DNA from 3 places in the Ensifer sp. Root954 genome. Region 1 is predicted to be linked to each of the others. Evidence: predicted binding sites of a transcription regulator. Region 1 holds the regulator's gene; each other region holds the start of a gene.
The links. The regulator LexA, encoded in region 1, represses DNA repair genes until DNA is damaged. The targets are predictions, from matches to a motif close to TGTTCNNNNTGTGTTCNG.
Positions count from the first base shown of each region.

Region 2: ASE71_RS19955 (ribonuclease T2) is a predicted target of LexA. The motif match lies at 4,883-4,900, and genes of this name have one in related genera.
Region 3: ASE71_RS17630 (DNA polymerase IV) is a predicted target of LexA. The motif match lies at 6,828-6,845, and genes of this name have one in related genera.

Region 1 is NZ_LMJM01000014.1:49,645-59,821, reverse strand. Features, by position in the region: gene ASE71_RS07585 (hypothetical protein) at 1-181, shown strand, start outside; gene ASE71_RS07580 (thermonuclease family protein) at 403-1,137, shown strand; tRNA gene ASE71_RS07575 (tRNA-Cys) at 1,290-1,363, shown strand; gene ASE71_RS07570 (hypothetical protein) at 1,561-1,902, shown strand; gene lexA (transcriptional repressor LexA) at 1,991-2,713, opposite strand; gene ASE71_RS07560 (hypothetical protein) at 2,950-3,246, opposite strand; gene ASE71_RS07555 (hypothetical protein) at 3,570-4,202, shown strand; gene ASE71_RS07550 (hypothetical protein) at 4,320-4,922, shown strand; tRNA gene ASE71_RS07545 (tRNA-Ala) at 5,076-5,151, opposite strand; gene adhP (alcohol dehydrogenase AdhP) at 5,528-6,553, shown strand; gene ASE71_RS07535 (ethanolamine ammonia-lyase) at 6,715-9,063, shown strand; gene ASE71_RS07530 (GNAT family N-acetyltransferase) at 9,201-9,629, opposite strand; gene ASE71_RS07525 (vitamin B12-dependent ribonucleotide reductase) at 9,758-10,177, opposite strand, start outside.
Region 2 is NZ_LMJM01000025.1:141,975-152,151, forward strand. Features, by position in the region: gene ASE71_RS19925 (DUF4432 family protein) at 1-10, shown strand, start outside; gene ASE71_RS19930 (TIGR01244 family sulfur transferase) at 103-441, shown strand; gene ASE71_RS19935 (cupin domain-containing protein) at 505-855, shown strand; gene ASE71_RS19940 (thiamine pyrophosphate-binding protein) at 1,133-2,779, opposite strand; gene ASE71_RS19945 (DMT family transporter) at 2,827-3,780, opposite strand; gene ASE71_RS19950 (alpha/beta fold hydrolase) at 3,792-4,727, opposite strand; gene ASE71_RS19955 (ribonuclease T2) at 4,914-5,696, shown strand; gene ettA (energy-dependent translational throttle protein EttA) at 5,905-7,554, shown strand; gene ASE71_RS19965 (ArsR/SmtB family transcription factor) at 8,159-9,178, shown strand; gene metF (methylenetetrahydrofolate reductase [NAD(P)H]) at 9,181-10,128, shown strand.
Region 3 is NZ_LMJM01000023.1:743,678-753,854, reverse strand. Features, by position in the region: gene rnr (ribonuclease R) at 1-633, shown strand, start outside; gene ASE71_RS17670 (DUF983 domain-containing protein) at 660-1,115, shown strand; gene ASE71_RS17665 (NUDIX hydrolase) at 1,112-1,816, shown strand; gene ASE71_RS17660 (MFS transporter) at 1,830-3,014, shown strand; gene rpmG (50S ribosomal protein L33) at 3,108-3,275, shown strand; gene ASE71_RS17650 (PleD family two-component system response regulator) at 3,855-5,222, opposite strand; gene ASE71_RS17645 (response regulator) at 5,240-5,611, opposite strand; gene ASE71_RS17640 (DUF3572 domain-containing protein) at 5,768-6,037, shown strand; gene ASE71_RS17635 (hypothetical protein) at 6,040-6,681, shown strand; gene ASE71_RS17630 (DNA polymerase IV) at 6,849-8,141, shown strand; gene ASE71_RS17625 (L,D-transpeptidase family protein) at 8,281-9,510, shown strand; gene dnaE (DNA polymerase III subunit alpha) at 9,620-10,177, opposite strand, start outside.

The sequences.
Region 1 (10,177 bases):
GGGTTCGCTGCTGGTGTTCTGCGGTTTTCTCGGTTTCCTGCCCGTGCTGGGCTTCTGGATGATACCGTTGGGCCTGATCGTGCTTTCCCACGACATTCCCTCGGTTCGCCGCCGCCGTCGTCGTCTGGCCGTCTGGTGGGCGCGCTGGCGCGGGAAGGCCAACTCCTCGAACGGCTCCTGAGCCGGACGCCGATTTAACGATCTTGTTGTCGAGGCAGGGCGGTCGGCAGTTTTCGGTTCCTCGCGGCCGTCCCGTACCAATTCCGAATCTCTCAACAAGGGCCGTGGCCGCGCAGGCGAATGACCGGTTCCTCGCGGTCTTCCCCTCTGTTGGGGTGCCCTCGAAAACTTTTCGGCAACCCATCAAACGCATAATGCGGTCTCGAATCAGGATGGGGACCGATGGCCAAAGCCACTACGAAACGTCGACGCCGCAGTTCGGGCCGAAGCACCAGCAAACAGGGCGGCATGGCGCCGTGGTATCTGGCCGCAGCGCTCACCCTTGGCGGCGTCATGGCCTACGACCATCGCGCCGAGTTGCGGCACTGGCCGGTGGTTTCGGATGTCATGGCCCTTGCATCGCGATCGGAAACGAAGCCGAAGCCTCAGCGCGCGGTTCCTGAAGCGCAGGAGCGCGTTGCGCAGCAGGCGGATAGGCACAAACCAAATCCGAAGCCCAACCCGGCGACGAAGGTTGTCCTGGCCGCCCCGGTGCCGTCGGTGAATGTCGGCGTCACGCCGCCAACCCCTCTCGTGCGGCCCAATGAAGAGGTGAAGACGGCATCCATCCGTACCGATCAGTTCTATTTTTGCGGCATTCGCAACGACAACTGCGTGATCGATGGCGCGACCTTCGTCTTCCATGGCGAGACGATCCGCGTCGCCGATGTCGATGCACCGCGAATCCGCCAGGCAAGCTGCGACAAGGAGCGTTCGCGCGGCTTCTACGCCAAGCAGCGCCTGCGCGAATTGCTGAATGCAGGCGACTTCAGGCTGATCTCGGCGGGAGGGCGATCAGATGCCAAGGCCGGCGAGAAACTGCGCCTGGTCACCCGCGGTGACCAATCTCTTGGACGTGTACTCGTTTCCGAGGGGCTCGTGCGGCCGTGGGAAGGGCGCCCGACGCCCTGGTGCTGAGATCAGCTGGGAGACGATCGGCGGACATCGTCGATCGTTCTGTGGAAAGTATCCGTCCTGCAATTCGACGGCGCGTTTTTCAGAAAATGCCTCTTGCGGTTTTTCTGCAATCATTCTAAATCCGCGCCAACGCTTGGTTATCCGAGCTGTGAGGCCTCGTGGCGGAGTGGTGACGCAGAGGACTGCAAATCCTTGTACCCCGGTTCAATTCCGGGCGAGGCCTCCAATAATCTCACCTCGTTAAATTTGGTTTGGCGTTCTGCCTTAGGGCAGCGCGGTAAAATTCGCGACACGTCCGCGCAAGCCACGTCTCCTATGCCTCCGTCGGATCTTATCGCTTCGGTGAATTCGGTAGAGGGGGAACGATGACTCCGCTGAGATCAACCGCATCGGTAGCGTCCGTCAACATTAAGAACGGAGGCAATGGCATCAATGAAAAAGAGACTGATCCTGACGGCGTTGGCGTGTTTTGCGGCGACCGCTATGGAGGCGCGCGCGGACGACCTGGTTTTCCAGCTGAAGAACAACACCGGCGCGGTACTGACGAATTTCTATACGTCGCCGGTCGGCGTCAATGAATGGGAAGACGATGTTTTCGGTCGGCAGGTCCTGAACCCCGGCGAGAGCATGGAGATCACCATTGCCGACGGGCGGGACGTCTGCAAATACGACATGCGATTCGAATTCGAGGAAGGCTCGGCCCTCGATACGACCGAGGACACGCAGGATCTCTGCGAACTCGGCGAATACACGATCCACGAATAAGCGATCTGGATTTCAGGTCGCCTTAAATGGAAAGAGCCTCGCCACTTTCAGTGGCGAGGCTCTTTTGATTCGGCGTTCTGCCTGGAATTCAATGGTAGCGGCGGATCAGCCCGACGAGCTTGCCCTGGATTTTCACGCGATCCGGTCCGAAAATGCGCGTCTCGTAGGCGGGGTTGGCCGCTTCGAGCGCAATCGACGCGCCCTTGCGACGGAAGCGCTTCAGCGTCGCTTCCTCGTCGTCCACGAGCGCCACGATGATGTCGCCGGGATTGGCCGAGTTGCCGTTGCGGATGATCACCGTGTCGCCATCGAAGATGCCGGCCTCGATCATCGAATCGCCCTTTACTTCGAGGGCGTAATGCTCGCCGCTGCCGATCATGTCGAGCGGAACGGTAATGTCATGGGTGTTGTTCTGGATCGCCGAGATCGGCACGCCGGCAGCGATGCGGCCCATCACCGGGACGGAAACAGACGTGCTTTCGGCGACCGGCGCCGGCTTCGGCGTGGCAGGAGCGGCGGCCGGCGGCTTTCCGAGGCTGCCCTCGATCACGCTCGGCGAGAAGCCTCTGCGCGGCTGTTGCTGGCCGGCGGCGTAGGCTTCCGGAAGCTTGATGACTTCGAGCGCGCGCGCCCGGTTCGGCAACCGGCGAATGAACCCGCGTTCTTCGAGCGCCGTGATCAAACGGTGAATGCCGGACTTCGACGCCAGGTCGAGCGCATCCTTCATTTCATCGAAAGACGGCGGTACGCCCGACTCCTTCATGCGTTCGTGGATGAACAGAAGCAATTCCTGTTGCTTGCGGGTCAGCATGGCACGTCGCTCCAGAGGCGTGAAACAAATCAAGAACAGACACTATCTGTTCCATATGTGTTCCGCAAGTGCCTAAAATTCCGTGAATTCAGGCAATTGGCTGCTTCTGTGGGGGTCGATTGGTCACTTTTGCGGGAGCGGGGCGGTTTTCGGCGACGGTTGCGTCCCAAAACAGCGCCGGGCAGGCCGGTCGCGCGCGTGATTCGAACGAATCGCGGCTCTCTTCGCGGAGAGACTTAAGTCGCTTGCGAGGCCGAGCAGGCGTCTTCGAACTCCTTCACCGTCTCGGCGCTGTTGTCTTCCGGAAGCACTGCGTCGGCCGCATCGGTCGCAACGGGCGTATCGCCGTCATAAACGAAGGACTGGATGTAGAACGCGAGCGCGCCCTTCCAAACATTGCGTCCATCGATCTGATGGCACGGTACGGCCCGTTCGAAATCGGTCTGGAGTTCATCCACCGTCGCGGCACTGAGCTTGACGTCAGGCATATTGGGCGATGCGACTATCGAAGCGAGAAGCAGGGCGGCAAGCACGGTGATCGTCCACTTGATGAAGGGGTGGGACTAAGGGTTGGTAAACGATGTGAACCGCGCTTTCGTTCCGAAGTCCAGCAAGCATGGCGATCACTCTGCCATGTTCAACAGCTCTTTGCCCGCAGGCTGTGGCTGATTTGCGCCAGCCGCTCCATCTCGACCTCGTCTCGGCCGTTCTTCATGGACCGGCGCGGAGAATGCATCGGAGCTGCCAGCTTTCGCATCGGGCCTGGGGCGCGCAAAAATCCCTGCGGGGAAGGGCCTTCACCGTCTCGACAGGCCTCTAAAAAAAGATAACTTTGCGTGGAAAGTGGGGTGGTTGCATGCATAGATTGTCGTTGGTGGTGCTCGGCCTGTTGCTCACGGCTGGAGCGGCGTCTGCCGAAGAAGGGCGTTCGAATATCTGGAAACGGATCAACGCCTGGACGGTGGGATCCGATCCTTCCCTGGGAGGCTCGTGTTACGCGGCGACGAGCTATGACGCCGGCGCTATCCTTCGTATCGGCTTTTATCCGCGGGGATCGACGAACCTGGCGTTTCTTTCGATCGGCAATGCCGAATGGAAATCCATCGAGCCGCAGCGGGAATACGATGTTGCCTTGCAGCTCGACCGTGGTCGTCAGTGGCCGGCCGTTGCGTTCGGTGTTGATCTGACCGGCGCCAAGGCCCTTGTCGTCAACTTTTCCAACACCGACTTCTTTACCGAATTCGTTCGCAAGAACACCTTGGCGCTGGCCTTCGAGGGGCGCGTCGTCGCGAGCCTCAGCCTGCGTGATTCGATGAAGGCGGTAAGCGAGATGTTCAAGTGCCAGGAGGCGGTGAGCGCCTTGATCCCGAATGGCGGTCAGGGAGCGGCGAACGATCCCTTTGCGGGCGCCGGTGGCAATGCGCCGAACAACGATCCCTTTGCCGGCGGCGGCCAGACCAAGTCATCGAAAGATCCTTTCGCCATGTGATGGGCAGTCCGCTTGCCGCGGAGAGGTGAATATTCCTAAAATATTGCCTGGGATCGGCTAGGCACCCTCGACAGCGATGCGGGGACCTATCAAAATGCGGGCAAACGGGGGTTTTGCATGCGTAGATTGCTGGTCGGATTGGTAAGCTGTCTGATCGCCGCGGGATCGGCCGCGGCTGAGGAGTCCGAAATCATCAAGTGGAAGGATGTCGACGGCTGGACTGTTGCTTCCGACACCTCGATGGAGGGCTCCTGCTTCATCTCGTCGGTATTCGACGGCGGGGTCACCTTGCGCCTTGGGTTCTATCCCAAGGGCTCCGAGTCGCCGCTCTATATGAGCTTCGCCAGCGACGACTGGAGGTCGCTCGAGGTCGGCAAAGAGTACGACCTGACCTTCCGCTTCGACAAGACCGATCCATGGAGCGCCTCGGCGACCGCTGCCGGTGATGCGAGCGGAAAGTTTCTGTTCGTGAACGTCACCGACGCCGAGTTCCTGACGGGCTTCGTGCGCAAGCGGGCCTTGGCCATCGCGTTTGAAGATCGCGTCATCGCAAATCTCAGCCTGCGCGGCACCGGCCCGGCGGCCGACGAGTTGATGAAGTGCCAGAGGGCGGTCGACGAGATCATCGCCGACGAGGGCCGCAAGTCCAAGGAGAAGAAAGCCGACCCGTTCAATGCACCGAGCGAGAAGCGCTCGGCGCGGGATCCGTTCAGCCTCTGAAAACAGGTGGCCACGGGATCGGGCAGCGTTTCGCGAAGGCCGGACGGTGGATTAGCATGGCGGTGTCCCCAGAGAGACTCGAACTGGCGATCTGCTGATGACAAATCAGCCGCTGTTCCGATACCTCGGCAACCGGGCACCTTCTGATCGTTTTGGTGGAGCCGAAGGGAGTCGAACCCTCGACCTCCGCAGTGCGATTGCGGCGCTCTCCCAACTGAGCTACGGCCCCGTAGCATTCAGTCAACACGACCGGCGCCGATCCTGTCAATACGCGCGCCAGCGCGCCCGCTCGAACGCCGTTGCACGATCTGCGTTGTTCGATCCGGCCGGGCGCCGAAGGCAGTCGGTCTCTGAACCGCTTCTGCACTCCACCCATTGTCGAACTCTGCCGGCGGGTTTACGCTGCAACCTGACGATGGCGATACGTGAACCGCGTTGAAGTGTGGCGGTATACGCCAAGCAGGAAATGACGTCCGGGCACTGGCTGTGAGCGCCATGATGCTCGAGCCAATTACACGATTTTCGTATGTGAGATAGGCCCCTGCCGGCCCACTGTTCCCATAAGAAACCTCTCCGTGGCCCGGCGATTGGAGGAGGATTGGCAAATGGCTCAGGCGATGAAGGCAGCCGTCGTTCGGCAATTCGGCGCGCCCCTGACGATCGAGGAAGTGGCAGTGCCCACGCCGCAGCCGGGACAGATCCTGGTGAAATACGAAGCAACGGGCGTTTGCCATACCGATCTCCATGCTGCAAATGGCGACTGGCCGGTGAAGCCCAGCCCACCATTCATTCCCGGGCACGAGGGTGTCGGCTATGTCTCGGCGGTCGGCGCCGGTGTCAAAAGAGTGAAAGAGGGCGACAGGGTCGGCGTTCCCTGGCTTCACAGCGCCTGCGGCTACTGTCCGCATTGCCGCACCGGTTGGGAGACGCTGTGTGCGGCCCAGTCGAACACGGGATACTCGGTCAACGGGACGTTCGCCGAATATGGCCTGGCGGATCCTGATTTCGTCGGCAGCCTGCCCAATGGGCTGGAGTTCGGCCCTGCCGCGCCGGTTCTGTGTGCCGGGGTCACCGTTTACAAGGGGTTGAAGGAAACGGAAGTCCGTCCCGGTGAATGGGTTGCCATCTCCGGCATCGGGGGGCTTGGCCACATGGCCGTGCAGTACGCAAAGGCGATGGGCATGCATGTCGTCGCGGCGGACATCTTCGACGACAAGCTGGCACTTGCAAAGCAATTGGGCGCCGACCTGACAGTCAACGGCAAGGCCAAGGATGCGGTCGAGCAGGTGATCAAGGCCACCGGCGGCGTGCATGGAGCGCTTGTGACTGCAGTCTCGCCCGCTGCGATGGAACAGGCGTTCGGTTTCCTGCGTTCGCGCGGCACCATGGCGCTCGTCGGCCTGCCCCCAGGTATGATCTCGGTGCCGGTCTTTGAGACTGTTCTTAAGCGCATCACCGTGCGTGGATCGATCGTCGGCACCCGCCAGGACCTGGAAGAGTCGCTCCAGTTCGCTGCTGAAGGTAAAGTCGCGCCGCATTTCTCGTGGGATAGCCTCGAGAATATCAACGAGATCTTCCGCCGCATGGAAGCCGGGAAGATCGACGGTCGCATCGTGATGAGCCTGCAGTAATCGACTTTGACAGGCCCGGCTGGTCGAGGCTCGCCGGGTCCGTGTCGATGCCCAAGGGACACGTGTCGAGCATTTACTCTTATGCGCCTTCCTTAGATCGCCGGTCACCAGAGGGCCGTCGGGCGAGATGCCGATAGACCTTTTGCAGAAAGGAAATGGCAATGAGCAAAGGCATGTTCTCAGACCAGCATGCACTGTCCAGGCGCGATCTCCTGTTGGTGGCGGGAACTGCGGCGGCCACGCTTACAGCCTACAGTCATGCTGCCCGTGCCGCGCCAGGCCCAAGCAACCTCGTGATCGACGACGTGAAGCAGGATGAGGACATCTTTGCCTATATCAGCAGGATCAAGGGCGGCTTTGACGAGACGACCTATCGGCAGGTTCTGGGATGCGCGAATGCGTTCAAGGAAGGAGACCAGACGATCGCTGTGGCTGCGGAAAATGATACGTCCCGAACGAACGCCCGAGCCCTCCTGGCAAGAACGAAGATCGCAGACCTCGATCAGCACCCGCTGTTTGAGGACGATCTGCAACGACTGATTTGGCAGACCACCGACAGGGCTCAACAAGAAAAGCTGAAAGACTGGACGATGGGCCAGCTGAAGGAATTTCTTCTGACCAAATCGGAAGATGAGATCAAAGGCGTCATGCATGGCCTGACCAGCGATACCATCGGCTGCGTGCCGAAGCTGATGAGTAATGAAGAGTTGATCGCCGTCAGCCAGAAGATTTTCAATGTCATGCCCGGCACCAAGCTGGGGGCCAAGGGATACATGGGCGCACGTATCCAGCCGAATTCGCCGACCGACCACCCCGACGACATCATGTGGCAGGTCTTCGATGCGTTTTCCTATGCGACCGGCGACATCGTCATCGGCACCAACCCGGTGGACAGTACCGTCGACAGCGTCGTCACGGTGGAGCGGGCGCTCAAGGACATCGTGGATACGTTCAAGCTGGTCGACGTCATTCCGTGGTGCGTGCTCGCTCACATCGACGTCCAAGGTGAGGTAAGCGAAGACTTCCCCGGCACGGTTTCCACCGTGTTCCAGAGCCTTGCCGGTACGGATGATTGCAACAAGATCTTCGATATAACCAATGAGAAGATCCTGAAGTACGCACGCGCCAAGGCAGGGGAGCGGTACGGCCTTTATTTCGAAACCGGGCAGGGCTCGGAATTCACCAACGGCGCGGCAAACGGCGTCGACATGATGGTGCTTGAGTCCCGGAAGTACGGGTTCAGCCGGGCTGTCGGCATGGAGCTTGCGAAAGTGCAGCCGAAGGGCGCATGGCTGCATGTCAACGATGTTGCCGGCTTCATTGGGCCGGAGGTCTTCAAGAGCCGAGAACAACTCGTTCGGTGCTGCCTCGAGGACATGGTCATGGGCAAGCTCCATGGGCTGACCATCGGTCTCGATATATGCACGACCCTGCACATGACCGTCAGCCTGGACGATCTGGATTGGTGCCAGGATCAGATCATGCCGGCCAATCCGGCCTATCTGATTGCTCTGCCGACCAAGAACGACCCGATGTTGAGCTATCTCACGACCGCATTTCAGGACCACGTACGCGTGAGGGATAAGTTCGGCTTCAAGGTCAACGATGCGATGTGGGATTTCTACAAACGCCTTGGAATTGTCGGCAAGGACAACAGCTACACGTCAAAATACGGCGATCCTCTTTGGGTCTATTATCAGTACCGCCTCGCCAAGGGGGACAAGCGCTCCAAGGACGCCGTTTACGCCGAGGGCAGGCGGATGATGACGGAGGTCGAGGCAAGAGGCGTCGACCTGGCCACGGGCCACGGTGAGAAGATATGGGATCTCAACCCGACGCTCGCGACGAAAGTGAGGGGTCTTTATGACGACGCCAAACTCTCTCTTTGGGCCGAGCTTACGCCGGAGTTCATAGCGGCGGTGCCCAGCGTCGTTCCGGTTCGCACCCTGTCCAAGGACCGGAACGACTACATCGCGCATCCGACGACCGGTGAAACGCTGAGCCCGGACTCAATCAGGGCGATTGACGCGATCAGGACGTCCTGGAAAGGCGATATGCCCAAGGGCCAGATTGTCATCTCAGATGGTCTGAACGCCAAGGCCATCATGGATGACGGCCATCTTTCGCCCTATCTGGAGGAGATGCGCAGGCTGCTCGGCGATGCCGGCGTGTCGGTGAGCGACAAGAATATCCTGGTCACCAGCGGCAGAGTGCGGGCCGGCTACCGGATTGGCGAGATGCTGTTTGCCGACGCCGATCCCAACACGTTTCGCGGAATTCTCCACATCATCGGCGAGCGGCCCGGAACCATGCACCACGCCTACTCGGTCTACATCACGGTTGCGAAGGGCAAGCGTTGGGCTGAGAAGGATATCGATCACGATATGACGAAGCTGGTCAGCAACGTCGCCGATACCGCACTCGCACCCAAGGAGGCGGCGAAGGAAACCCTGACCATTATCCGGGAGATCATCGGCAAGGACGTAAACGGCAGCCGGCGATTCGGGTGACCACAAACGCGCTACAGGGCAACAAGGGCGTCCGTCCGGAATAAGCGTCGGGCCGTGTATACCGTTGGGGCAGCCGCATACTCTCGCTTTCGGGCCCCCAAAGCGCGGTTGCTGCTTCGGATCGTGGCTTTCCGGCGTCAGAATCGCTTCTTTAGAAAGTAGCGCGCAATCGCCCCATCACCACCTTCAAGCTCGCCGAAAACTTCGAAGCCGAGTTTTTCATAAAAGGGCCTGGCCTGGAATTCGAAGGTGTCGAGCCAAAGGCCGACATAGCCGCGCTGGCGCGCGATCTTCTCCGCTTCTTCGACAAGGCGCCGGCCAAGGCCCTGGCCGCGGTACTCATCAGGGACGGCGAGGTAACGGATAAAGGCCCAGCCATAGCCATCCGTCGCATAGAGCCCGCCCGTCGCGACTTTCGTCTCCGGATCGCGAAGCACGATTGCAAAACCGGGCAGGTCGACCATGCCGCTATGGGCATCGTTATAGGCATCCAGCGGCGCAACGATGCCGCTGAGGTCATTCTGACTGGGGTCTTCGAGAAGGATGTCTATGATCGGGGTGAGCATGATGGGAACTTGGTCGAATGGTGGCTCGGTCTATAAATTCTCGTTTTGTTCTCTAGAGAAATCCAACCCAAGGAAAACTTCGGGTTGGCAATGATGGTTGGTCGTGGTCGTCGTCAACGACGGGCCGCTTAGCTGCAGCCGCTCGTCGCGCCGCAGGTGTCGCACTTCTCGCAGGTACCGTTGCGCACCATCGTGAAGTTTTGGCATTCGGTGCACATGTTGCCGGTGTAGCCCTGCATGATCGAGCGGGCGCGGCGCTCAGCTTCCACCTTCTTGGCGTCCGACTTGGCCGATGCCGCTTCGGCGGCCGCCTTGTCGGAGAAGAGGGCGGTTACTTCCTGCTCGACTTCGTCGGCGATCTCTTCTGCCAGTTCCGCAGCGCGCTCTTCATAGTCGCGCTTGAAGGCGACGATTTCGGACGTTGCGATCGCCGTCGTCGTCTCGATCTTGCGCACCGTGTTTCCGGCGATCGCCGTCACGGTTGCGCCAGAGGAGGCGCGGGCAGGGGCTGCCGTCGACGAGCCCTTCGGCTCGCTGGAGGCCCGGTC
Region 2 (10,177 bases), on a different contig from region 1:
GGTCGTCTGATCCTGCGCCTTGACGATGCGGCTTTTGAATTGACGGGAGATAAGGCTGCGCCTACATCAGAGGCCGGGAAATTTGCCTCAAGGAAGACGACCATGGACATCCGCCAGATCAACGACGAATACTCGGTTACCGGCCAGATCGCGGTCGAGGACCTCGACCAGATCAAGGCGCTCGGCTTCAAGTCCATCGTCTGCCACCGCCCGGACTTCGAGGCGCCGGACCAGCCGACCTTTGATTCCATCGCCGCCCGTGCCGAAGAACTCGGCATCGAAGCCAAGCACATTCCCGTCGGCCCGATGGGCGTGACCGCCGATGCCGTGAAGAGCATGGTCGACGCGCTCGACGAGTTCCAGCGGCCGATGCTCGGCTATTGCCGTTCCGGCGCGCGCTCGACGGCCGTCTACCAGCAGACCCAGCATATCCGCGGCTGAGCCACGCAAAATCCAAACTCTCGCGCTCGGCCGCATCGTTCCATCTGACAGTGGAGGACCGGCATGGCCGAAGCGCATCTCATTTCGCGGGAGCAATGGGCGGATGAGCCCGACGCCTGGAAGGGCGAATTCGAGGGCGGCGCCTATGGCGCAGGCCTTTCGGTGATCTTCGTTTCCACCGACGAGATCGGGTACGGGCCGAAATTGCACCGCCATCCCTATCCGGAAACCTTCATCGTCCGCGTCGGCCGCGCCCGCTTCACCGTCGGCGACCGCATCATCGATGCCGAGGCCGGTCAGATCGTCGTGGCGCCGGCCAATGTGCCGCACAAGTTCGAGAACCTCGGGCCGGGGCGCCTGGAGACGACCGATCTGCATGAGGCCGGTGCGTTTTCGACGGAATGGCTGGAGTAAGCGGCTGGACGTATCTCGCAGGCAGTTAGCGGGCGTGATCGTTCCCCGCGCCGCCGAGGCGGCGCTGCTGGATTCGGTGGCCGATCGGCGTTCAATTGGCGCACGACGCCCTGGGAAGCGTCGCTTCGCCCGCACGCTGGCAGGCACAGAAGCGCGGGCGCGTGGGAAGAAGGCCCCCGTCGCAAATGCTCCAGCGCCCTCATTCCTGTGCTTGTCACAGGAATCCAGCCACGGCGCGTCTGCGCCGTGATTGAACCCTTTCTTGAACAAAGCCTGCTCAGCCTGCCCTGATCTCGCTCAGTGTGCGCGTCGGGGTGATCGCTTCGGGATCGAGCTTGATCTCGATGATCGACGGCTTGCCGCTGGCGCGCGCCCTGAGGAAGGCGTCGGCAAACTCTTCCGTCTTCTCGACCGTCTCGCCGTGGCCGCCATAGGCGCGGGCAAGGGCTGCAAAATCCGGGTTGGTGAGATCGGTGGCGCTGACGCGACCGGGATAGTCGCGCTCCTGGTGCATGCGGATCGTGCCGTAGATACCGTTGTTGACGACGACGGTGATGATCGGCAGGCGGTAGCGCACGGCGGTTGCGAATTCCTGGCCGTGCATCAGGAAGCAGCCATCGCCGGCAAAGCAGATGACTTCGCGATCCGGATGCAGCTGCTTGGCGGCGACCGCCGCCGGCAGGCCGTAACCCATTGAGCCCGAAGCCGGGGCTGCCTGGGTGGCGTAGCGGCGGAAGCGGTGGAAGCGATGCACCCAGGTGGCGTAGTTGCCGGCGCCGTTGGTGAAGATCGTATCCTCCGGCACGTTCGCCTCGATCCAGTTCATGATCGGGCCCATCTGCACCGCGCCCGGGCCGGTTTCCGGCGGGGTCGACCACTTGAGATAGGCGGCGTGCATGGTCTCGGTGCGTGCGGACCAGCTCGGTTCGCTCGGCGGTGCAAGGCTTTCGAGCGCGGCGACGAAGTCGCGCGGGCTGGCGGCAATCGCCAACTCCGGACGGTAGACGCGGCCGAGCTCGGAACTGTCAGGATGCACATGGACCAGCGTCTGGCGCGGGTAGGGGCTATCCATCAACGTATAGCCGGACGAGGGCATTTCCGAGAAGCGGCCGCCGATAAGCAGGATGAGATCCGCTTCCTTGACCTCTTTTGCCAGAGCGGGGTTGATGCCGATGCCGACGTCGCCGGCGTACATCGGGTGCAGGTGATCAAACAGCATCTGGCGACGGAAGGAGCACCCGACCGGCAGCTTCCAGCGTTCAGCGAAGCGCTGGAATTCAGCAACGCTTTCCGCTGTCCAGCGAGTGCCGCCGAGGACGGCGATCGGGCGCTTGGCGTTGCTCAGCATTTCGCCGAGCCGCTTCATCTGCGCCGGACCTGGATGACCCTCGACCGGCTGGTAGGGTTTGGCGGCGGGTGCCTCGGCGCTGCGGGTCAGCATGTCCTCGGGGAGCGTCAGCACGACAGGGCCGGGGCGGCCGGACGTGGCGACCGCGAAGGCGCGGGTGACGAATTCCGGAATGCGGGCGGGATCGTCGATCTCGCCCACCCATTTGGCGACCTCGGTGAAGGCGCGGCGGTATTCGATCTCCTGGAAGGCCTCGCGCTCGCGCGCTTCGCTCTGAACCTGGCCGATGAAGAGGATCATCGGGATCGAATCCTGCTTGGCGACATGGAGGCCGGCGGAAGCGTTGGTCGCGCCAGGGCCGCGGGTCACCATGCAGATGCCGGGCTCGCCGGTCAGCCGCCCCCAGGCATCCGCCATCATCGCGGCCCCGCCTTCCTGGCGGCAGACGAGCACGTCGATGTCGGTGTCGTAGAGCGCGTCGAGCACGGCGAGATAGCTTTCCCCCGGCACGCAGGCGATGCGCTTCACCCCGTTGGCGACGAGCGCGTCAACGATGAGCTGACCTCCAGTTTTCATGATATTCCTCCCGATGGTCTTTCTTTTGTTTTCAGATGGCTTTGTTGTCAGATGGCTGGCGACACCGGAGCGACGCTCGTGTCCTTGTGCACGCGGCGCTCGCGCCAGATGATGTAGAGGCCGGAGCCGATGATGATGGCGATGCCGAGCCACTTCAGCGCGTCGGGCAGGTCGCCGAAGACGAGCCAGCCGAAGATCGTGGCCGAAACGATTTCGAGATACTGCAGCGGCGCCAGCACCGAGGCCGGGGCGGCGCGATAGGCATAGACGCCGAGCACGCCTGAAATGGTGGCGGTGACGCCGACGCCGAGCAGGTAATACCAGGTGTACCCTTCTGGCCAGACCGGATCGAAGATGCCGGAACCGGTGCCTTCGCCGAAATAAAGCAGCACGAGACAGAAGAGCGCGCCCCAGACGCCGGCGTGAAACTGCATCGACCAGGGGTCCTCATTTTGCGCGACCATGCGGGTGACGAGCAGAAACACGGCAAGACCGAAGGCGGCCACAACAGGCAGAAGGGCGATCCAGCCGACCTCCTGCATGCTCGGCTGGATGACGAGCAGCGCGCCGAAGAAGCCGACACCGCAGGCGGTGTAGCGCCGCCAGCCGATCGTCTCCTTCAGGAAGATGCTGCCGAGGATCGTGAGGATGATCGGCTCGACGAAGAAGATCGCGATCGCGTCGGCGACTTCCATGACCTTCAGCGTGGTAATGAAGGAGAGCATGGTCACGACCAGCAGACCGCCCCGCAATGCGTGCAGCCCGGTCTTCTTCCAGGTGAGATCAAACAGGCTGCCGCGGACAAGCACGATCGGCAGGATGAAGACGACCTGCAGCAGAAAGCGCACGGCGGTGATTTCGGCCGAGGGAACGGTGGCGATCGCGAGCTTGGCGAAGATGTCGATCAGCGGCGACAGAAGCACCGAGATCACCATCAGCGTCAGCCCGAAGGAGATGCGGTTGTGGTCGGCGGCGATCTTGGGAAGCGACATGTCGGCCATGATATTTCCGGTCAGCGCCGCCCTGCGACGGCGCGCAGGCACCAGGCGGCAAAGTCGGCCGTCGCCTCGTCCCGGCCGAGTTCGTTCAGTGTTTCGTGGCGCATGCCGTCATAGACGGTGACGCTAACGTCGCTGAGACCGGCGGCTTTCATCTTCGTGCCAAGCCAGCGGACGGCGTTGCCCATCTCGGTCGACGGGTCAGCGCTGCCGCCGACGAGATGAATGGGCAGGTTTTTCCGGAGCCGCGCCAGCCGGTCGGGCCGGGCGCCATCGAAGGACAGGCGGAAAAGATCGAGCCAGAGCGAGACCGTCGCATCGAAGCCGCAGAGCGGGTCGGCGGCATATTTGGCGACCTCGGCATCGTCGCGCGACAGCCAGTCGAGATCGGTCTTGCGATCCTTGATGGCGCCGCCCCACATGCCGAAGGTGAGCTTGGTCAGAAGCGGGCTCGGCACGTCAGACCCTTTGAGCGCCTTTTCGATCTTCAGGATCACCTGTCCGCCACGGCCGGCAAGGCCCGGCCGGAAGTTGGAGTTCCAGACGGCAAGCGCATCGTAGAGGCCGGGATCGGTTTCGGCGGCATTGAGCGCGATCAGTCCACCCATGGAATGGCCGAAGAGGATGACCGGCAAGCCCGGATGGGCGGTGGTCGCAATCTCCCGCACTGCCCGGATGTCCGCGAATATCTTGTCGAGGCCGTCGCGGCTTGCGAACATCCCAAGCTGGGCGTCAGGCGCCCGCGTCGCGCCGTGGCCGCGATGATCGTGGGCATAGACATGGAAGCCGTGACCGGCCATCGCCTCGGCAAAGCGGGCATATCGGCCGGAATGCTCGGCAAGGCCATGGCTGACGAGAAGGATGCCGCGGGCTTCTGTGGTTGCCGGAAAATGCCGCCAGCTCAAGCTGGCACCGGTCGGGCTCTGATGCGTCTTCACCTGCCCGAACATCTCTACTCCCGGAAGCAATCGACAGACCTTTGAGATTTCAAATCGATTTGCGTGGCAAAGGCAATCGCCGCTTGTTGATCGTTGCGCATGAGGTCACAAGCGATTTGACGGTGCATTACATTAGGGGTTGCAATTTTCCCGTTTTGGGCGATATTTGTTCCCGTTTTGTTTTTGCGGGAGGATATCATGGTCCGTTTTTGTAAAGCGATATCAGGTTCTGTGGCGGGCATCCTGGCAGCGCTGACGCTGTTGCTTGCGTCCGGCGCCTTTGCAGCCGGTGAAGACGCATCCAAGGGTGCTCCGCCGGCAAGTTCAACCAGCCGCACCGACTATGTGCTGGCGGTCAGTTGGCAGCCCGGTTTCTGCGAGACGCGGCCGCAACGCAAGGAATGCGAGAGCCAGACGGCGGAACGCTTCGATGCCACCAACCTCTCGCTGCATGGCCTGTGGCCGCTGCGCAAGAGCTATTGCGGGGTCGCGGCAGAAGCGCGGGCAACCGACCGCAAGGGCAGCTGGCTGGAGCTGCCGAAGCTTGCCATGGCCGACGACACCGCGGCGCGGCTGCTTATCGCCATGCCCGGCGTGCAATCCGGTCTCGACCGGCACCAGTGGCTGCGAAGCGGCACCTGCCAGAGCGGCTCGGTCGACGACTATTTCTCGGTGCAGCTGCGCATGCTGGAAGAGCTCAACCGCTCGGCGGTCGGGGCACTTTTCCGCCAGCGTGTCGGTGCGGAACTCGATGAGGCGGCGATCAAGCAGGCCTTCGACCAGAGTTTTGGCGCTGGAGCCGGCGACCGGGTGCGCATGCGCTGCCAGACCGTGCAAGGCCGCAGCATCATCACCGGGCTGACGATCGGGCTCACGGGCGATGTTATGAAGGCTGCGAGCCTCGGGCCGCTGATCCAGGCCGCAGGCACGACCGAGTTCAAGTGCGCCAAGGGTATCGCCGATACTGCCGGTCGCGGGTAGGGTGTTTCGCCCGGTCGGCCATGTCAGCGCCTTATGGTGCGGCCTTGACTGCGCGGGCTTAGGCGCCTTCCGGGAAAGCCTGCCGGGCGTTCCGATGGCGATGTTCGTTTTGGGATAGGGCGGGGGCGGATGCCTTTGATCATTGCCCCCTTCCTATAATTCGCCTACATAGCGGGCAAATTTCCTTATCCCTGCGGAGCATTCCCTCATGGCACGTCAGTTCATCTATCATATGGCCGGACTTAATAAGTCCTACGGCGCGAAGAAGGTTCTTGAGAACGTTCATCTGTCGTTCTACCCGGATGCCAAGATCGGTATCCTCGGCCCGAACGGCGCCGGTAAGTCGACGGTTCTGCGCATCATGGCCGGCCTCGACAAGGAATTCACCGGCGAGGCCTGGGTGGCCGAAGGTGCGACCGTCGGATACCTGCCGCAGGAGCCGCAGCTCGATCCGACGAAGACGGTGCTTGAAAACGCCATGGAAGGCGTCGCCAAGAAGAAGGCGATCGTCGACCGCTACAACGAACTGATGATGAACTATTCCGACGAGACGGCGGAAGAGGGCGCCAAGCTCCAGGATATCATCGACAGCCAGAACCTCTGGGATCTGGAAAGTCAGGTCGAAATGGCCATGGAAGCGCTGCGCTGCCCGCCGGGCGACGCGGAAGTCACCAACCTGTCGGGCGGTGAAAAGCGTCGTGTCGCGCTCTGCAAGCTGCTGCTCTCGCAGCCGGACCTGCTGCTCCTCGACGAACCGACCAACCACCTCGACGCCGAGACGATCGCCTGGCTCGAAAAGCACCTGCGCGAGTATCCGGGCGCCGTGCTGATGATCACCCACGACCGTTACTTCCTCGACAACGTCACCGGCTGGATCCTCGAGCTCGACCGCGGCCGCAGCATTCCCTACGAGGGCAACTACTCGGCCTACCTGGTTGCGAAGGCCAAGCGCATGCAGCAGGAAGGTCGCGAAGAGGCGTCCCGCCAGAAGGCGATCGCTCGCGAACAGGAATGGATCGCATCCAGCCCCAAGGCTCGTCAGGCCAAGTCCAAGGCGCGTATCCGCTCCTATGACGAACTGGTCAACGCGGCGGAAAACCAGCGTCCCGGCGACGCGCAGATCATCATCCCGGTCGGCGAACGTCTCGGCCAGGTGGTCATCGAGATGGAAGGCGTCACCAAGGGCTATGGCGATCGCCTGCTGATCGACGGCCTGTCGCTGAAGCTGCCGCCGGGCGGCATCGTCGGCATCATCGGCCCGAACGGCGCCGGTAAGACGACGCTCTTCCGCATGATCACCGGCCAGGAACAGCCCGACAGCGGCTCGATCCGCATCGGTGATACCGTGCACCTCGGCTATGTCGACCAGAGCCGCGACGCGCTCGACGGCAACAAGACCGTCTGGGAAGAAATCTCCGGCGGTGCTGAAGTCATCAAGCTCGGCAAGCACGAGATGAACTCGCGCGCCTATTGCTCGACCTTCAACTTCAAGGGCGGCGACCAGCAGCAGAAGGTCGGCAACCTCTCGGGCGGTCAGCGCAACCGCGTTCACCTCGCCAAGATGCTGAAGAACGGCGGCAACGTGCTGCTGCTCGACGAACCGACCAACGACCTCGACACCGAGACGCTGGCAGCGCTCGAAATCGCGCTCGAAAACTTCGCCGGTTGCGCCGTTATCATCAGCCACGACCGCATGTTCCTCGACCGCCTGGCAACGCACATCCTCGCTTTTGAAGGCGACAGCCAGGTCGAGTGGTTCGAAGGCAACTTCGAAGACTACGAGAAGGACAAGATCCGCCGCCTCGGCCCGGACTCGGTCAACCCGAAGCGCGTCACCTACAAGCGCCTGACGCGCTGATTTCAGCCGCCGCCATATCGCGGCGCTGGACCTTGCTGCGTCCGTTGAAGCGGGCGCTGCAACATTTGTTCTAGGAACGGGCGAGGCGCAGGCTTCGCCCGTTTTCCTTTGTCTCCTGACCTGAGGCGAAGACCAGCTGTCGCTCGGTTGCGCGCCAGGGTCTGTTCGTCGCTTGGCCCGCGCGGGGGATGAACGTGCGGGACGCTCCAAGGGTCGGCGTAACGATCAGCTCTGCGGTTGCCGTCCCGATGGCGGGCGCGAACGGGCGTTTGCAGGTTTGTCTATCGCTGCGGCGAGATGGGCTGTCGGATGACGCGTACCTGGGGCGGCACAGACGCGGATAGTGTGGCGTCCCAACACCGGGAAGGGCGCCGGGTTTGTCACGGTTGGGTGGGGCTGCCCTCATTCCGGTCGTGAAGTCGGCCTACTAGCGGGACCTTCGCAGGTCTACTGACGTGCCGCCCGAGACATCGTTTGTGGCGCATGGCGTCCATACACAAGCCTCTGTTCCGCCGGCGGCATTGTTTGGCCTCTCCGCGCAAATCCGCTTGCGTCACCACCGCAAATCACATAAACATATCTTTATGTGTTGATGGGGATCGCTATGGCTCTGCAGAGAGAACTGGGTCTGGATGCGTTGGTGGACGTGCTGAAGGCGGCGGGCGAGCCGACCCGCATGCGTCTCGTCGCGCTTCTCGCCGCCGGCGATCTGACCGTCACCGATCTTACCGAAATTCTCGGTCAATCGCAGCCACGCATTTCCAGGCATCTGAAGCTGCTGGCGGAGGTCGAGCTGATCGACCGCTACCAGGAGGGCGCCTGGGCCTATTTCCGCCTCCGTCAGGACGGTGCCCGGGTCGGGCTCGTGCGGGCGATGCTGGCTTCCGCCTCCGCCGACGACGCGGTGTTGGCGCGTGATGCAGCCCGGCTCACCACCTTGAAGAAGGCGCGCTCGGAGAAGGCGCAGGCCTATTTCAGCCGCAACGCCGCCGGCTGGGACGAGCTTCGCCGCCTGCATGTCAGCGAGCGTGACGTCGAGGCGAAGCTGCGCGAAATGGTGGGCGACGAGCCGGTCGAAAGCTTGCTCGATCTCGGCACCGGCACAGGCCGCATCCTGCAGCTGTTCGAGGGCCTCTATCGGCGCGGTATCGGCGTCGACGCCAGCCGCGACATGCTTGCGGTGGCGCGCTCCAATCTCGATCGCGCCGGCATCACCAAGGCGTCGATCCGCCATGGGGACATCTTCAACCTGCCGCTCGACGGCCAGGCCTTCGACCTCGTCACCATTCACCAGGTGCTGCATTTCCTCGAAGAGCCGGAAGCCGCGATCGCGGAAGCCGCGCGCATGCTGATGCCGGGTGGACGGCTGGTCATCATCGACTTCGCGCCGCACGGGCTTGAGCATCTGCGCGACGAGCACGCCCATGCGCGCCTCGGCTTCTCGCACCAGGCGATGGCCGATTGGCTGGCGAAGGCTGGCCTTGTGCTCGAGAAGACCACGGATCTTTCGCCTGAGGGGGCGAATGATGGAAAATTGACGGTGACGATCTGGCTCGCGCGTGATCGGCGGGCCATGAACGAGAATGAAACGCCGCGGCCGCGTGTCCAGGCGGGGGGAGTATAATAATGACGGCACAGACGCTTTACCCGGCCGAACGCGGCAATCTCCGGCTCTCCTTCGAATATTTCCCGCCCAAGACCGACGAGATGGAAGCGCAGCTCTTCCAGACGGCAGACGACCTTTCGGTCTTCGGTCCGGCCTTCATCACCGTCACCTACGGCGCCGGCGGCTCGACCAAGGCGCGTTCGCTGACGACGGTCAGGCGCTTGATCGCGGAAAGCGGCTTTGCCAATACCGCCGCGCACCTGACCTGCGTCGGCGCGCCGAAGGCGGAGGTCGATGCGGTGATCGACGAATATCTCAGCTTCGGCGTCCGCCACTTCGTGGCGCTGCGCGGCGATCCCCAGGGCGGCATCGGCAGCACTTACCAGCCGCATCCCGAGGGTTACGCCAGCAGCACCGACCTCGTGCGGGCGATCCGTGCGCGCGGGGACGACATCGAGATTTCCGTCTCCTCCTATCCGGAGAAGCACCCGGAAAGCCCTGACGTCGCCGCTGACATCGACATGCTGAAGCGCAAGGTCGATGCGGGCGCAACCCGGGCCCTGACCCAATTCTTCTTCGACAACAATGATTTCGAGCGCTACCTCGAACGAGTGCGGCGCGCTGGCGTCAACATCCCGATCGTGCCGGGCATCCTGCCGATCAACAATCTGGCGCAGGTGCAGAAATTCGCTGGCCTCTGTGGCGCCACCGTGCCGGAGGCGATCGTCACGCGGCTCGTGCATCTCGAGGACCAGCCGGTCGAGCGCTTCAAGGAGGCGACCCACATCGCCGCCGAGCAGATCGTCGATCTCGCCCGGCGCGGCGTACGCGATTTCCATATCTATTCGATGAACCGCACGCCGCTGGTGACAGCCGTGCTGGATCTCGTCGGTTTCGAGCGGGCCTCTGTGGAAGCGGTGGGCGCGATCGATGCACCGCGGATGGTGGCGGCCGGCGCGGCCGCCTGACCTTCGCTCGCACCTTGCGACGGGCAAGGTGCGCTTCGCCATGTTGAAC
Region 3 (10,177 bases), on a different contig from region 1:
CAGGCGATCTACAGCCCCGAGAACATCGGGCACTTCGGCCTCAACCTTTTGAAGTACGCGCATTTCACGTCTCCGATCCGGCGCTATGCCGACCTGATCGTGCACCGGGCGCTGGTTGCCTCGCTCGGCCTTGGCGAAGGCGGGCTGACACCGCAGGAAGAGGCCGTACTCGACGACATCGCCGCCGAGATCTCGACTTTCGAGCGCCGTGCCATGGCGGCCGAGCGCGACACGGTCGACCGACTGATCGCGCATCATCTCAACGGTCGCGTCGGGGAGGAATTCGACGGCCGCGTTTCCGGTGTCACCAAGGCGGGACTCTTTGTCACCCTGCCGGCCTATGGCGCCGACGGCTTCGTTCCGATATCAACACTTGGACGCGACTACTTCATCTACGATGAGGCGCATCAGGCGCTTTCCGGCGAGAAGACCGGGCTCGGCTATCGCCTGGGCGATCCGGTACGCGTCAAGCTCGTCGAGGCCGTGCCGCTTGCGGGTGCGCTCCGCTTCGAGATGATCAGCGAAGGACGCAAGATGCCGACGGCAACGCGCTCCTTCCACAAGTCCGGTCGCAGGGATCGCACCGGCGCCCGGAAGAAGCCGGGGACACGGCCGCCGCGCGGCCGGCGATAGGGTCCCGATAGGACAGAGGAATGCACATGAAAGCGGCGTCAGGCGAAACACTTCATCTGGGCGGGTCCAAAAGCGACGAGCGCTCCGTTGGTCTTTCGATGAAGCGCGGCTTTCTCGGCCGCTGTCCAGCGTGCGGCAGCGGCAAGCTGTTTCGCAGCTACCTCAAGTCGGTTGAGACGTGCGCGGCCTGCGGCGAGCGCATGGACCACCACCGCGCCGACGATTTCCCGCCCTATATCGTCGTCACGATCGTCGGCCACCTCGTGCTTGCCGGCTACATGGCGACCGACCTCATCCTTCCGCTCAACAGCTGGCAGCATCTCGCCATCTGGGCACCGATCACCGTCATCAGCTCGCTGGCGCTGCTGCAGCCTGTAAAAGGCGCCGTCATCGGCCTGCAATGGGCGCTGAAGATGCATGGCTTCGGCGGACACGAAGATGCGCCTGAGGACGTGCTGCCCCCGAGAGACGAACGGGCATGAGGCCGGCGCGGGAGACGGGCAACGAACCCAAGCCTCCGCGTCCCGCGACCATGCGGCCCCGGGATGCCGCTTCGATCATGCTGCTCGATCGCGTTGGCGGCCGCGTGCGTGTGCTTATGGGACGGCGCCACAGTGCGCACGCCTTCATGCCGGATCTCTATGTGTTCCCCGGCGGACGCCGCGATACCGGCGATCATCGAATTGGCTTCGGCTCCGATCTCCATCCCTCCGTCCTGCGAACGCTGAAGGTGGCCGGCGAGCGCGGACTGTCGGATGCCCGGGCGCGCGCGCTCGCGCTTGCCGCCCTGCGTGAACTTTACGAGGAAGCCGGCATCGCTATAGGCGCGCCGCTTCCTTCGGCCGAAGCTCCCGTTCCCTTTCTTCCCGATCTTGCAAAGTTGCGCTATATGGCTCGGGCCATCACCCCTCCAGGCAACACGAGGCGGTTCGATACGCGCTTCTTCGCCGTGTTCGCCGACGAGGCCGAAATCGATCCCACGCGGTTCCTGGACAGTCGGGAGCTTCAGGATTTGCAGTGGATCGATGTGAACGTTACTCCGTCGCTACGGATACCTGACATCACCGCGGTCATCCTCGCGGACCTCAGGAACGGACTGGACGCCGATCCTTCGCTGCCCTGCGAACGACCGGTTCCACTCTATACCTCGCGCCATGGGCGCTTCGTGCGCACATTGCTCTAAGGACCCGCGTCAGATGTCACAGCCATCGCCCGGTACGGCTGCACCGGTTGAGGAAATTCACTGGCGGTCGCTGATCGCGGCCGTTGCTGCCATCAGCGCGGTCGGCATCGCCATCGGCCTCGGCCTGCCGCTGCTTTCCATCATCATGGAGAAGCGCGGAATTTCCTCGACCCTCATCGGCTTGAATTCCGCCATGGCGGGCCTGGCATCGATGGTGGCCGCCCCCTTCACGACGAAGTTCGCCCACCGGCATGGCGTAGCGCCAACGATGCTCTGGGCCGTGCTGATCGCGGCCACCAGCGCGCTCGGCTTCTATTATATCACCAATTTCTGGCTCTGGTTCCCGCTCCGAATCGTCTTCCACGGGGCGATCACCGTCCTCTTCATTCTTTCCGAGTTCTGGATCAACGCGACGGCCCCGCCGAGCAAGCGCGGTTTCGTGCTGGGGATCTACGGCACATTCCTGTCGCTTGGGTTCCTGACCGGCCCGCTGCTGTTTTCGATCCTCGGCAGCGAAGGCCTCCTGCCCTTCCTCGTCGGCGGCGGCGTCATCCTCTTGGCATCCGTGCCGATTTTCCTCGCGCGCGACGAAAGCCCCGTCATCGACGAGAAGCCCGAGCGGCATTTCCTGCGCTACGTCTTCCTCGTGCCCACGGCAACGGCTGCCGTCTTCATATTCGGCGCGGTCGAATCAGGCGGTCTCTCGCTGTTCCTCATCTTCGGGACGCGGTCCGGTTTCAGCGAATCGCAGGCAGCGCTTCTGCTAACGGTCATGGGGGTCGGCAATTTCATCTTCCAGATCCCGGTCGGCATGCTCTCCGACAGGGTCAAAGACCGGCGCACACTGCTCTCGGCGATGACGCTGATCGGTCTTATCGGCGCGCTGTTCCTGCCGCTGTTGGTCGAGAGCTGGTTCCTGATGGCAATCGTGCTGTTGTTCTGGGGCGGCTGTGTCTCCGGCCTCTACACGGTCGGCCTCAGCCACCTGGGCTCACGGCTTCAGGGCGCGGATCTCGCCGCCGCCAACGCGGCCTTCGTGTTTTCCTACGCCGTCGGTACCGTCGCAGGACCGCAGGCGATCGGCGCGGCAATGGACGCCACCGGCAACAACGGTTTTGCCTGGGCGATCGCCGGCTTTTTCGGTCTCTATGTCGCGCTTTCGGTGGTCAGGATCGTTTTGAAACCAAAACGGTCTTGACTTTTCGGCCGCGATTTGTAGTTTCGCGCCAACCTTGCCCGTGGCCCGCAACCGGTTGTCCACGGCTTTCATTGTTACAAAGGCAGGACGACCATGGCAAAAGCCACCACCATCAAGATCAAGCTGCTTTCGACAGCCGACACGGGTTTCTTCTACGTCACGACCAAGAACAGCCGTACGATGACGGAAAAGATGACGAAGACCAAGTACGACCCGGTCGTCAAGAAGCACGTCGAATTCAAGGAAACCAAGATCAAGTAAGATCGCCGGTTTTCGGGAATTGAAGGGCGCCGACCGCAAGGTCAGGCGCCCTTTCCTTTTTAGGCCAATGCCTTGAGCATCTAGCGTAGGCGCTGAGTGAAACGGGTTCCACGCCAGGGGGAGGAAACGGCTCGCCCGCCCCTGCTCTTCCCCCAGAATCAAAACGCCGCCCCGAAGGCGGGACGGCGTGTCGGAAAGGGGGTCGGCTGGCCTCTGACTGCGGCACGAGGATTCCGCGGACGCCAAAAGCCAACCGACCGACCCCACGACCCAGGAGATGCGGCGGACCTGAGCATCATGGGGTAACGAATATCGCAGAAGGCTGGATGCCCCCTCTTTCATGAGCATCACCTGAAAATAAAAAAAAATCAACGAATTCTTAATGCGCGGAGCGGTGCCGCTCGGCGCATGGTTAATTCTGTATCAGACCTGGACAGGCACACTGCATGATCTCTGCTGCCACCCAAACTCCCCGGTAGCAACAGGTGACGCGAGAATACAACTTTGAATGCAGGCCGCAAGAGGCGGGCAAAGAAATTCCCTGGGGTGCTTTGAGGCCAGAAACGCAGCAGGCGCGGCTCAGGCGGCGGCTGCCACCACCCGATTTCGGCCTTCGTGCTTGGCCTGATAGAGCGCCGTATCGGCGCGCTTCAGCAGCGCTTCGGCCGTGTCGCTGCCGGGCCTGAGCGTGGCAATCCCCATGGACGCGGTGACCTTCAGGGGGCCGTCCGCCTGCGGGATCGCAAATGGCAGGCTTTCGATGATCGTGCGCAGACGCTCGGCGACACCGGCCGCCATTTCGGCTGACGTATCCGGCATCACCACGATGAACTCTTCACCGCCGAACCGGCAGGCAAGGTCGGCACCCCGCACCGTCGTGCGGATGCGATTGGCGAATTCCCGCAAGACTTCGTCGCCAACGTCATGGCCGTAGGTGTCGTTAACCTGCTTGAAGCGGTCGATATCGGTCATGCAGATGGACAGCGGCCGACCGCGCGCAGCAGCCCGATCCATCAGCAGTTTCAGGTGCGTGTCGAAATAGCGCCGGTTATGCAGCCCGGTGAGGCCGTCGGTGACGGCAAGCTCGATGGTTTGCTGCACGCTCGACCGCAGCCTGTCATTGCAGTGCTTGCGCCGGATCTGGGTCATCGACCGGGCAATCAGTTCATTGGGATCGACCGGCCGCATCAGATAGTCCGTCACGCCCAGATCGAGCGCGCGGACGACCAACTCGTCGCTGCCCTGCTCGGCGATCAGCAGGATAGGGATGAAACGGGTGCGCTCCAGCGAACGCAACTGCGAGCAGAGCCGCAACGGATCGTAGTCGTCGAAATTCGCATTGACGATGACGAGGTCGAAATTGTTCTCCGCCGCCTCGAACAATGCCGCCTGCGGATCGGAGATGACCGAGACCTCGGCAATCGGCTTGAGGGCGCGCTGTAGCCGCTCCTGCGACGAGCCGCGGCCATCGACGAGCAGGACGTTGCCGGGCTCGTCAGGCCGGTCCGCCCGGCCAACATCTTCAAGCCCGATCGTCTGCGCCGTCTGGGCCCGCAGGCGCAGCTCATCGCTGACGTTCTTCAGCCGCACCAGGCTCTTCACCCGCGACATCAGCTGCAGATCGTTGACGGGCTTCGTCAGGAAATCGTCGGCGCCGGCCTTCAGGCCACGCACGCGGTCCGAAGGCTGGTCGAGCGCGGTGACCATGACAACCGGGATATGTGCCGTCTTCGGGTTCGCCTTCAGCCGCTCGCAGACTTCGAAACCATCGAGACCGGGCATCATGATATCGAGCAGCACCAGGTCGATGGGCGTCTTTTCGCAGAGCGCCAGGGCGGCATAACCGTCACTGGCCGTCAGCACGTCGAAGTACTCGGCAAGCAACCGGGCTTCGAGCAGCTTCACATTGGCCGGAACGTCATCGACAACAAGAATACGCGCAGTCATATCAATTTTCCCGCCGCTCAGGCATCGCCCAGGTAGGTTTTGATCGTCTCAATGAACTTCGGTACGGAGATCGGCTTGGAGACATAGGCTTCGCACCCGCCCTGGCGGATCCGCTCCTCGTCGCCCTTCATGGCAAAGGCGGTCACGGCGATGACCGGGATGACGTGTAGCTCATCGTCTTCCTTCAACCACTTCGTCACTTCCAGACCGGAAACCTCCGGGAGCTGAATGTCCATGAGAATGAGATCGGGCCGATGCTTGCGCGCGAGCTCGAGCGCCTCCATGCCGTTGCGAGTCTGGATCGTCGCATAGCCGGAGGCCTCAATCAGGTCGCGGAAGAGCTTCATGTTCAGCTCGTTGTCCTCAACAATCATCACCTGTTTGGGCATGTCGATCCCTTGCTGTCCATCGTCACCTTGCAAGTCTCCTCAGGACAATTAACGTGCGGAGCCGACGACTCGACCCATTTCCTCAACGTCAGAGATAGGCCTATTTGGTTGAAAAATAGGTAACTCCGCACGTAAAAACCATACGGGGACAAACCATTGAAGAGCGCCGACGAAATCGCCATCGACATTCTCTCCTGGCTTGCCGGCGAGCCTGAGCTTCTGTCCCGCTTTCTGGCGCTGACCGGCACGGACCCGACGGCGTTGCGCAACGCGATTGCCGAACCCGGCTTCATGGGCGGGCTCGTCGCCTTTCTGATGGACCATGAACCGACCCTGATGGCATTCTGCACGGCGACCGGTACGGCGCCTGAAGACGTCGTGCGCGCCCATACGGTACTTTCCGGCCACGCAGGCTTCGAGGATTGAGGGTGGCAAACGCGCCGACAGTTCACAGCATCACGCCTGGAAACCGCCCGCTGATCGTCAGCGACATCGACGATGTCGTGCTTGAATTCATCAATCCGTTCAAAGCGTTCCTTGGGAGCTGTGGCCATGTCCTCCTGCCCCGATCGTTTCGCCTGACCGGCAACATCATCACCCACGCGGACGAGCAGCCGGTGACGGAGCCAGAGGTCAAGATCCTGCTCGACACCTTCTACGGCTCGCAGGATCGTTGGCAAACGCCCGCCGCCAAGGTCGTCGAGACCCTGGCCGCATTGTCGGAGGAAGCCGATATCGTCTTTCTGACTGCGATGCCGCCCCAGCACGCCGCGGTTCGTCGCGCTCTTCTTGACCGGCTCGGCCTGCCCTATCCGCTGCTTGCGTCCGAAGAGCCGAAGGGGCCGATCGTCCAAAAACTTCACGGCAGCCGTACCGTCCCCCTCGTCTTCATCGACGACATGCTTCGCAACCTGCGATCGGTGAAGGATCACGCGCCGACCTGCCTGCCGATAAACCTCATGGCCGACTCGGAGTTCAAGGCGCTCGCGCCGAAGCTCGACGCCGACATCCGCGCCGTCGCAGACTGGCCGGAGGCAGCCGCAGCCATTCGCGCGCACTTCCGCGGCTAGCCCGGATCGGCTGCCCGTCGGCGCAAATTCAGCCGCGCCGGCGCTGCGCAAGACGCGCCCGGTGATCCTTTTCAACGGCGACAATTGCATTGTGATTTCCAATCGCGCCTCCTTGAGACTCGCTAGAGTAGAGCTTAAGGTCGCAATGTTCAATATTTGTTCCCGATATGCCCGACAGCGCTGCTCACTCTCCAGGCTTCTGCCGCGACTGCCTCAAGGAACAGGCGGCGTCGGTGCGGCGCTGCCTTGCCTGCGGCAGCCCGCGCATTCTGCGGCATGCGGAGCTCTATGACCTGACGCTGGCGCACATCGACTGCGACGCCTTCTATGCCTCGATCGAGAAGCGCGACAACCCGGAGCTTGCCGACAAGCCGGTGATTATCGGCGGCGGCAAGCGCGGCGTGGTCTCCACCGCCTGCTACGTCGCCCGCATTCACGGCGTGCGCTCGGCCATGCCGATGTTCAAGGCGCTGGAAGCCTGCCCCCAGGCCATTGTCATCAAGCCCAATATGGAGAAATACGCCCGCGTCGGCCGCGAGGTGCGCACGCTGATGCAGGAACTGACCCCGCTGGTGCAGCCGCTGTCGATCGACGAAGCCTTCCTCGAACTCAGCGGCACGGAGCGACTGCATCACGATCCACCGGCACGCACGCTTGCGCGGCTCGCCCGCCGGATCGAGCAGGAAGTCGGCATCACCGTCTCGGTCGGCCTCTCCTATTGCAAGTTTCTCGCCAAGGTGGCGTCCGACCTTCAAAAGCCGCGCGGCTTTTCCGTCATCGGCCAAGCCGAGGCGCTGGAGTTTCTGCGCGAGAAGCCGGTGACCCTGATCTGGGGCGTCGGCAAGGCCTTTGCCGCCACGTTGGAGCGTGACGGCGTGCGCACGATCGGGCAATTGCAGACCATGGAGGAAGGCGACCTGATGCGGCGCTATGGCACCATGGGGCAGCGGCTCTTTCGCCTATCGCGCGGGCTCGACGAGAGAGCGGTCGAAATCGACGGGGAAGCCAAGAGCGTTTCCGCAGAGACGACGTTCAACGACGATATCGCGCGCTATGACGATCTGGTCACGCATCTGCGGCGCCTCAGCGAGCAAGTCGCCCACCGGCTGCGAAAGTCGGAACTCGCCGGCCAGACGGTCGTTCTCAAGCTCAAAACCGCCGACTTCAAGATCCGCACCCGCAACCGGCGCCTGGATAGCCCTACCCGCCTTGCCGACCGCATCTTCCGTATCGGCCTGCAGCTTCTCGAAAAAGAGGCGGACGGAACGAAGTATCGGCTGATCGGCATCGGCGTCAGCGATCTCTCCGCCCCGGATCTCGCCGATCCGCCCGATCTCGTCGATCCCGCGGCCACCAGGCGCGCTGCGGCCGAGGACGCGATCAACAAGCTGCGCGACAAATTCGGCAAGGCGAGCGTCGAAACCGGCTACACTTTCGGCACCAGAAAACGCGATCCGTGAGACCGCAAGCGTGCTTGCCCGAGCAGGCACGCTTCGCAAAGCGATCACGCAACCTTGATCGACAGCCCACACAGCAGGATGAATTCCTTAAAGATTGAAGGCTAGGCTTGTTCGCCAAGTCACGTGTTGGGTTGAGTGTATGGTATCGCGTTTCGCTCTCACCGCCAGCGTCGTCGCACTGCTTTTGTCGCCGGCTACCGGCTTTGCAGGCAGTCGCGGGCCGCTGCAGATCATCGTCTCGAAAGATCAGCAATCGCTCGTCGTCTATGACGGCGACGCTGTCATTGCGACATCACCGGTCTCGACCGGCAAGGCGGGCCACACGACGCCATCGGGCATCTTTTCTATCCTGGAAAAGCGGCGTCATCACAAGTCGAACATCTATTCGAACGCTCCGATGCCGTTCATGCAGCGGCTCACCTGGTCGGGCATTGCTCTGCATGGCTCCAACCATGTGCCGGACTATCCGGCGTCCCATGGCTGCGTGCGGTTACCGAGTGAATTTGCTGCCTCGCTCTACAAGTTGACCGAGCGCGGCGTGCACGTGCTGATCTCCGACCGGCAGATAACGCCCTTGGAGGTCAAGAGCGCCCTACTCTTCCGCCCGGCCCCGATCGATCTCCAGCCGCCGCTTTCCGACGTGCCGCTCAGACCGGCGATCAGCCAGGCCGGCGATGTGCCGGTGGAAGTGGCGATGCGGGAGCCGCCCGGCGGCGCCAATTCGGCGCGATCCACCGAGGAGCCGATCCGTATCCTGATCACCCGCAGCGATACCCGCGACACCATGCGCGAGGTTCAAACGTCCCTGGATTTCCTCGGCTACGCGCCGGGCGCGATCGACGGCCATGCCGGGCCGGCGACGATTGCGGCCCTGCGTGCCTTCCAGGCAAGCGAAGGCATCGACGGCGACGGCAAGCTGACACCGGACCTGACCGACAGGCTCCTGCGCAAGGCCGGACGTACGCCGCCGCAAAACGGCAAGATCCTCGTGCGGCAAGGGTTCAAGCCGCTCTTTGAAGCCGGGCTTACGATCGACAAGCCGGAAGAGGCGCTCGGAACGCATTTCCTCCAGTTCCGGCACAATGAAGAAGAAGGTGCCGAAGGCAAATGGTTCGGCGTCTCGCTCGAGAACCACCTGCCCGCCTCGACGAAGAAGCGGCTCGGCATCTCCACGGAGGCCGATCCCTTCGCCTATAACGGTATCCAGCGCACGCTGGCGCGCATGACGATCTCCGACAATGTGCGCAAGCGCGTGGAAGCGTTGCTCGCCGAGGGCTCGTCGCTCTCGATTGCCGATGTGGAAAGCGGTCTGGAGACCGGTCAGGGCACCGACTTCATCACCATCACCCGGACACGTCCCGGCGAATGATCCGCGAGACCGGCAGACAAGCACCCGGCGAGCGTCCCGCCGCCGGTCGATAGGTTCCAATCCGGCTCAATCGCCGCTCCACTGCAATTCAGCGGAGCCCCGCCTCGGATTACACCAGTTCGACGTCGATGACGCCCGGCGCCGAGCGCAATGCTGCAGCGATCTCCGGCGAAATCCGGAACTTCTCGTTCAGTTCAACCTCGATCTCGCGCTGGCCATTGTCCTTGATGACGACGAAGGAGACGAGCCCGTCGCCCTTCGTGTTGAGGTGCGAGGCGATCGACTTCAGCGGTCCGGAATCGCGCACATAGACGCGCAGCGCCTTCTGCAGTTGCAGCGATTCTTCTTCGAGCGAACGCAGCGTCTGGATGCGCAGGCCGATGCCTTCCGGCCGTTCTTCCGCAGCCACGGTCATGACCAGTGATTTGCCGGGCTCTAGCAGGTCTCGATACTGGTGCAGCATCTCGGAGAACAGTACCGCCTCGAACTGGCCGGAGGAATCCGAGAAGGCGATGATTCCCATCTTGTTGCCGGTGCGCGTCTTGCGCTCCTGCTTCGAGGTTACGGTTCCGGCGAGCCTTCCGGCCGTCGCCCCCTTCTTCACAGCGCCGGCGAAATCGCCGAAGGTCTGCACGCGCATCTTGGCGAGCAGCGCATTGTAGGTGTC